One region of the Brevibacillus sp. HB1.2 genome, then DNA from elsewhere that is predicted to be linked to it. Evidence: predicted binding sites of a transcription regulator. Region 1 holds the regulator's gene; the other holds the start of a gene.
What was found. Region 1 encodes LexA, which represses DNA repair genes until DNA is damaged. Its sites were predicted from a motif close to CGAACATATGTTCG; they were not measured.

Region 2: HPY28_RS06070 (DNA polymerase IV) is a predicted target of LexA. The motif match lies at 2,461-2,474, and genes of this name have one in related genera.

The regions. Positions count from the first base shown of each region.
Region 1 covers NZ_JABMIU010000007.1:210,309-214,514, forward strand. The annotation lists gene HPY28_RS18030 (HelD family protein) at 1-957, opposite strand, end outside; gene crcB (fluoride efflux transporter CrcB) at 996-1,361, opposite strand; gene HPY28_RS18040 (DUF896 domain-containing protein) at 1,457-1,654, opposite strand; gene yneA (cell division suppressor protein YneA) at 1,731-2,066, opposite strand; gene lexA (transcriptional repressor LexA) at 2,229-2,852, shown strand; gene HPY28_RS18055 (DUF456 domain-containing protein) at 2,903-3,388, opposite strand; gene HPY28_RS18060 (DUF4269 domain-containing protein) at 3,497-4,072, shown strand.
Region 2 covers NZ_JABMIU010000002.1:252,687-256,892, forward strand. The annotation lists gene HPY28_RS06060 (ABC transporter ATP-binding protein) at 1-1,425, opposite strand, end outside; gene HPY28_RS06065 (hypothetical protein) at 1,745-2,026, opposite strand; gene HPY28_RS06070 (DNA polymerase IV) at 2,565-3,827, shown strand; gene HPY28_RS06075 (YhjD family protein) at 3,824-4,206, shown strand, end outside.

The sequences.
Region 1 (4,206 bases):
CCTGTTTCGTGTCATTTCTTGCTGGCGCTCATCCTGCCCCTCTTCGAAGAACAATTGAAGAGGCTTATCAGGACTCACGATTCTCCATCCTTTTGGAAGCAGAGGCTTCACAAGACGCGCTGCCCAATCTACAAAGGTAGACTGTTGAACATCATCGACTCCCAGCTCAGGCAAAACCTCGGATATATAGGTAAGAAACATCCGGTTAGGTGCAAAAACCATGAACTTTTTGGACATCATGGAATCCTGGTAGTTATAAATCAAATAGGAGAGTCGGTGCAGAGCAATGGTTGTTTTTCCGCTCCCCGCTACTCCTTGCACAACAATGGGCCGTTCTTTTTCCGCCCGGATAATATCATTCTGCTCGGATTGAATCGTAGCGACGATGTCTTTTAGCCTACTATCGTTCGCCTGATTCAGATTGGCTGCCAAAAATTCATCAATGAAGCCCTCTTGCAAAAATTCGTCGGGATGCCCCATCTCGCGGTTAATCGTTTCTTTTACCGCTCCATCATAGATGCCGACGATCTTTCCGTCTTCGATCGCAAAATTACGCTTTAGTCGAACTTCACCACGCACGATCTCGCGTCCCATCCGGTAAAACGCTTCTTTGCTCTCACCGGAATAATAAAGACTGGCGATAGGCGCGCGCCAATCCACGACGACAGAATCAAACGTATCGCTGCGTACAATTCCCCGTTTTCCTATGTAGACCTCATCCAGCTCGTAGATTTCATCTTTCAAGAAATCCACTCTGCCGAAATAAGGCTTCTCTCGACCCTGATCTTCCAGGTAGCTCAATTCCTTAGCCTTTTTATAGTTAACGACCTGTTTGACATAATCATCTGTTGCCTCGCGAATATCATTGCGAAGCTGCTCCATTTCTTCGTCGATCGCTGAAATTGTTTCATCCAGCTTTTTTTGTTCCCATTCATAATCACGATGCTGTGTACTCACATTCATTCCCCCTCACATGTATCGTGTCATTGAACGACTCAGGACCATTGCCTGGCCAACCATATTCCAACCGCACAAGAAAGTAGACCGACTCCCAAACTAAGCAGAGCGTACAAAGTGCCACGTAACAGGTGGCCTTCTCCCCAAAAAGAGACTACTTCCAAGGAGAAGCTTGAGAAAGTCGTAAATCCTCCCATGACCCCCGTTGCAAATAAGAGGTAGAGTGTCGGAGATAAAAAGCCACGTTCTTTCCCCAGCACGAACAAGATGCCGATGATCAAAGATCCACAAACATTGGCGATCCAGGTTCCCCACGGCCATCCCGGCTGATTCGCGAGCAAAGACAATAGGTAGCGCAAAAGAGAGCCAACTGCTCCTCCAACCGCCACAGCTATCCACGCCATCGCTTTCCCTCCCTGGCTATCACAGCTTATGTATGTCACAGAAAAAGACACCCTAGCGTCAAGCGAGGATGTCTGTCGTATCAGTAATTGTTATCTTACTGTTTTGGCTTATTTTCTTCAAGGTCTTCCACATAACGGATGGAATCCAAATTTGCTCTCAATGAAAGCTTAACGGCGTCAATGTACTTTTGGCGCAATGCTTTTTGTTCAAGCTTTTCCTCTTCGGTCAAACCTTCTTCGCGCGATTTTTTGACCAATTCGTTGATGCGTTTAATTTCTGCGTCAGATACCACTGCTGGTTCCTCCCACTCTGTAGTAGTGCCGCTTCATTATACCACATTCGAATGATCCCGCAAGACAGCCGAACACTTACGGAGTATCAGGAAGGATGAGAGTCTGACCTGGGTAAATCCTGTTGCTCTCTAAACCGTTCGCAACCTTAATTTCTATTATATAGTCCCGAACATCCATCTGATCTGTATTGTATTGAACAGCTAACGACCACAGGCTATCTCCAGATTGTACGGTTACTTCTATGCCTTGTGGCTCCTCCATTGGCGAAGAAGCAAACACTAGTTCGGTTAACAGGTAAAAAAAGAGAGTAAATGTAATAAGAAACAAGAGAGCTTGTCCTCTCGTGATACCAAAACGAACACGACGTTCTTCTTTTTTCTCGAAACGATTACGTACTGTCAATGAATTCATAATAATGGCCTCCTCACAAACATACGTTCTGATCACTTGTAGCCTCATAATAAATGAGAACATATGTTCATGTCAACAAATAATCGAACTTATGTTTGTCGAACGCAAGCTCCCATGGTATAATATAGGAAAATATGTTCGAGAAATCAGGGGTGTCTTTCTATGTCAAAATTATCGAGTAGACAACAAGCCATCATCGAGTTCATACGAAAGGAAGTTCGTGATAAAGGATATCCGCCATCTGTACGTGAAATTGGGGAGGCTGTTGGACTAGCTTCCAGCTCAACAGTACATGGGCATTTGGCACGCTTAGAGAAAAAAGGCCTCATTCGTCGAGATCCTACCAAACCTCGTGCCATCGAATTGCTATCAGATGAAGATCGTTTTCAAGACAATTTCGAAGACTCTGTCGTCCGTGTGCCAGTAATCGGAAAAGTAACGGCTGGACAACCGATTACTGCCATTGAGGATGTAGAAGAGTACTTCCCGCTTCCAGACAATATCGTGACTTCTGACAAGGTCTATATGCTGCGCGTCTCCGGGAACAGTATGATTGATGCCGGAATTCTCGACGGAGACTACGTCATTGTTCGCCAACAGCACGTAGCCAACAATGGTGACATCGTCGTAGCCATGACAGAAGAAGACGAAGCGACCGTTAAAAGATTTTTCAAAGAAAAGAATCACTTCCGTCTCCAACCGGAAAATGCCACGATGGAACCGATCATCCTGGAGCATGTCACTATTCTCGGTAAAGTCATCGGTGTTTATCGACTCATTCACTAGTTCCCACGTAAAAAAGGACAGCCGAGGCTGTCCTTTTTGTTTTCTGTCTATTATCTGGCGATAAAAAACCAGATGATCATCGTAACTTGCAAGATGACTTTTACGACTGCACTACCCAAAAATCCGATCAGTGAGCCTACTCCCGCTTTCACTGCTCGCTCCATCGACTGCTTCTGCACCATCAACTCTACGAGAACGACGAATACGAACGGTAAGATCAGCATACCAAACGGTGGGAAAACGAAAATCCCGAGGATAATACCGACCGCAGCAGCAACGGACGACCATTTGGACCCTCCATACCTTTTCACGAAGTACATATTCGTCAGCAAGTCAGCACCGTAAAGCAGAATGCTTAGAACGACCATTCCCCACCAAAAGGATGCCGGCAATCCCGCTCCCGGATCTGCAATGAAAAAGTGATAGAGCAAAAAGCCCGCCCACAGTAATATCGTATCAGGTAAAACGGGTAAGAAAATTCCTGCGATGCTTAGCAAGAACAATAACACAACCACTACCCACAAAAATATTTCCATCTACTACACTCCCTTCATTTAGGTATACGAGTGATTATCGATTTCGTTGCGTACATATTCACTTTTGTCTAAACTATTTTAAAAGAAAGCAGACATGGAGGTAGTCTCATGAGAAATTGGCATGATCTCTCCTACTTGGGCAGAGGGACGATTCGCCAAAAAGCAGCGTGGGAAGCGATTCAACAGACGCACATCATGGAAGTACTATCCGATTACCATCCAGTGCTTGCCGGAACCATCCCATTGGACATTGATGTTGTGCAAAGCGATCTGGATATTATTTGCGAGAGTCATGATCTGGAGCAGTTTGAGCAGGCTGTTCGTACAGCATTTGGCTGTTTGCCCGGATTTGAAGTGACACACTCAGATGTGAATAGTACGCCCACGTGCGTTATCTCGTTTTTCACAGCTGGCTTTTGGTTTGAATTGTTTGCTCAACCGGTAGCTGTCGAAATGCAAAACGCCTATCGTCATATGGACATCGAAGCACGATTGTTAGACATAGGAGGCTTGGATGCGTATAAACAGATCAGGACTCTGAAGCAAAACGGCATCAAGACAGAGCCTGCATTTGCTCGATACTTTCATATCCCAGGTGATGATCCATACGAGGCTTTGTTGCAATTGGAGCCGTTAACAGACCAGGAATTACGACAAAGAGTTCAGCTGCTGCGAAAGGATTAATCTTCGAGCAAAGAGCCAATCTCTGCTGCTTGAAAGCAGGAAGGATGCATCGCTTTCGGGCGAAAAGCTTTTTGAATGCGGGCTTTTTCGTTTCATGTCTCGCAACGCGCTTTTAACCTATATACTTAAAACCT
Region 2 (4,206 bases), on a different contig from region 1:
GCCTTGCGGGAGCTTTTGAATAAAATCATGGCATTGGGCTGCCTTCGCCGCTGCATAGACCGCCTCTGGCGTTGCGTCTGGCAATCCAATCGCAATGTTGTTGTAAACCGTGTCGTAAAACAAAAACGTATCCTGAAAGACGAATGCTACGGTGTTCATCAAATCCGTACTAGAAAGTCCCCGAACATCTACCTGGCCAATGCGAATCGCTCCCTTCGAAACATCCCAAAATCTCGGAATGAGATTCGCGACCGTAGATTTCCCTGCACCAGATGGTCCGACCAGAGCTGTCACCTGCCCGTGCTTCGCCAAAAAAGAGATGCGAGAAAGTGCCTCTCCTCCTGTTTTCCCCTCTGCTGCATAAGAAAAAGAGACGTTTTCAAATGCGACATCAAAGCTCTGCGGACGCTGGGAGCTAAGCGGTTCGGCAACGGGCTGCTCTGCCAAAATCCGATCCATGCGCTCCACCCCCTCGCCAATGTCACGCAGGGTAGAGGTCAAAAACAAGAGCTTAAACATCGGTGCAGATACACCTGGCGCCATTACGAGGAAAAAGAGCAGAACAGACGCAAACGCAACATTTTGCGGGTCTTTACTCAGCATGAACACCCCTACTGGGAGAATGAAGGCCGCAAATGAACTCAGAATCACCTTGAACACCAAAAATCCGTTTTGAAAATCATCCGTATGCTTGACGCAATAGTCCCGATAGGTGATCATATCCGCATAAAAGCGCCGGAAGGAATGAACCGTCTGCCCGAATACTTTGATCGCCGGCATTCCACGTACATACTGGACGGCAGATCCATTCATCCGTTCTAGCGAATCGTAGTACCTCTTGATATTTTCTTTTGTTTTCGTCCCGGAAAACGTAATGATCTGCACAATCAATCCCAGTATGATCGGCACGACGCAGGCCAGCGCCAGCCAGACGTTCAAGTAAAACATCACGCCAATCATGAGCACCGTTGTCACGACTACATGCACCAAATCCGGAAGCTGATGCGCGACAAACGTCTCGACCTTTTCCACATTTTGCTCCAATGTTTTTTTGACTGCACCGGTAGACGTCCCGTTGAGCCAGCCAAGCGGCAAACGGCCGATATGCGCAGCCAATTTGACTCGCATTCCGTACAAAATGCGAAACGCAGCGATATGAGACACCATCCCGCCTGCATACATCATGACCAGACTTCCCACGAGTCCCGAAAGCGCAATAACTCCCCACCGAATCATGTACGCCCCGTCCGCCATTGCGGGAGACGCTGCATGCGTTAACAGTTCGCGTAAAATAAAGTAGACCGATGCATAAGGCACCAGCATGCATATTGCGCTCAAGGAAGACAATATCGCCGAGACGACGAGCAAGCCGCGCTTCTCATCCGCAATCTCCAGCAAGCGACGCACGCCTTTTTTGGGCTGCATTCCCTCTTTGCTCTCCATTGTCGTCATTCCTGTTCTCCTCTCTCCTGCTTGCTTCTTTTGTCCTATTCCTTATCATAATGTGACCTTCTGCCCTCTACCGCCGATTGCCGGATAGATCTTACCCCTAGCCGGAGCATTCTTTTATTTAGGAACAACAAAACGGTCATAACCGTTTTGTTTGACCGCAAGCGGTCGCATCCAGCTTTATGAAAAACGTCGAGATGTTTCGATCCCCCGATGAGAGGGGACGTTTTTTACACAAAAAAACCTTTCCCACTTGGAGGCTAGCTCCCACGGAAAGGTTGCGTTGGTTTTTCGATTATGGTTGGACTACTTTTTCTTTCGCTTTCGTTACGATGTGGTGACCGAGCGGCAAGCCGCGCTGCTCCAGCTCATCAGCTGTCACAATATGGAGCGTCTCACTTTTACACGGCATGGGCATCAAGCCGCCCAATGGACTCATCACTCTTCCGATCGTGTCTGTCTCAATGAGCACGTACAGGCCTTTTTCCTCCAATTGTTGCATGAATTCTCCCCAACGTTTGGAAGTAATTTGATCGGCGTGCTTGGTGAATATGACACCCATTTCTTGTGCTAGCATGTTAAATCTCCTTTGTTCTATCCGTCAAATATATGCTTCAAAAGATAATCTAACAATACAGGGAAACCTCTCTTCTGGCAAAATCCGTGTAAGCCAAAAAAACACGAAAAACGGTTGTTTTTGACCGCTTTTCGTTTCAGGAATCTCGCATCTTCTTCGCACACACCGTTTCATCGCGGCACGCTGTTTTTTGCAGCTTGCTTTTGAAAAAGAGACCTATTTTTGTCTATTTACTGTGTTATTCTTGTGCACCTCCCCATCATGTACCTAACTTTTCCTTTATTCAGAAATTCGTTGCCAGCTTCACATGCAGCAGTAGGGCAAAAGGAACCCAGTGGACCTCAGAGCTGCCCGAAGCTTGAGGCGTTGCGCTACTTGGTCAATATGGATGACCTGGGGGCATTTTTTGCATTCCAATTATTCTCATTGCATTACGAACATACATTCGGTATATAATAAGAATATACGTTCGCATCCATAGCGTGTATGGACTTTGTAGTACATCTACGAATCACCAACTTTACAGGAGTGAAATGCCGTGCCTCAAGAGCGAACCATTATGTTAGTTGACGGACAATCATTCTATGCTTCGATTGAAAAAGCGGCCCGGCCAGACTTGAAAGATAAGCCAGTCGCTGTAGCTGATCCCTCTAGAAGATCTGGTATCATTCTGGCTGCTTGCCCCGTCGCCAAATCACGCGGTGTAACAACGGCCGAAAGAGTCGGCGAGGCGCTTGCGAAATGTTCCGATTTGGTCGTAATACGCCCCCGAATGCAAACATATATCACCGTATCCTTGCTTCTTACCGAGATCTTCGAGTCATTTACGGACCAGGTCGAACCTTATTCCATCGATGAACAGTTTCTTGATGTTACAGGTTCTATCAGTTATTTCGGGGCTCCGGAAGAGATTGCTCACCAGATCCAGACACACGTTCTGTTATCAACAGGTGTTTGGACGCGGTGCGGAATTGGACCAACGAAAGTGTTGGCGAAAATGGCTACTGATAATTTTGCTAAAAAAATGCCCGAAGGTATCTTTAAACTTGGTTTCGACAATTTAGAATCTGTATTATGGCCGTTACCGGTACATCAAATGTTTATGGTTGCCTCTCGAATGGCTCGTCATTTTACACGTATGGGTCTTTACACGATTGGCGACATTGCGCGTCTGGAACTGGGTGATTTTAAAAAGCGTATGCGAAAAGAGATGGGCAAGCAAAGTGATATACAGGCGGAATATTATTGGCAGACAGCACGTGGAATAGACCCTAGCCCTGTCGTGGCAAGTATTCGTAATAAATTAAAATCGGTTAGTCACGGCAAGGCGCTCAGAAGCAGCCTTTATCGGAAGATTGAAGATATCGAGGTCATACTGCTGGAATTGGTGGTGGAGGTCTGTCGTCGCAGCAGGAGACTGGGTTACATCGGGCGAGTTGTGTCCGTCGGAGCAACAGAAACAGATGGTCAACATTCGATATTGTCGTTTAATAGACAGGTAACACTTCCACATTCTACATCCCTTTCACATGAAGTCGCATCAGCAGCTCTCGAAATTTTCCATAAACATTGGAGCGGTATGCCCGTTAACCACCTATCTGTTGCATTGACTGAGTTGACAGACGATAACGTCATTCAGCTTACTTTTTTCGACGACCGGATCAAAGCGTACAGCCTGGAGAGAGCGACTGATGACATTAAGGATAGATACGGCAGCGCCGCTATTATGAGGGCATCATCATTATTACAGTCCGGAGTAGCCCGTGAGAGGGCAGAACAGATTGGAGGCCATTACAAATGAGCAAACTGGACGGTAATGAACGGTGGAAGTCCAAAATGCTGCTTACTGAGCATCAAGAACAATACGAAAATCGTCACGACGCAAAGAACTCCCATAAACGACCTACAGAAGATGAGTTCAAAATGATCCGAGACTGCATCTTGCTTCCTCACATGTTAAGCATGGTGCAAAAGAGCATCGAAGACATAGAGAACCATTCCAACCTTCTAAAGCAGCTTTATTTGACAGCAGGCCGAGCACTAATGAGCCAAATAAGTGCAGATTTGTACAGTCTGCGCCGCGAATTGTCGAAGCGTAATATTAAAATAATGAGTGATGAACAAGCAGATATGGTAATGTATCACCGTTTTATTTGTAGAGGATACGAGGATCGCTTTGG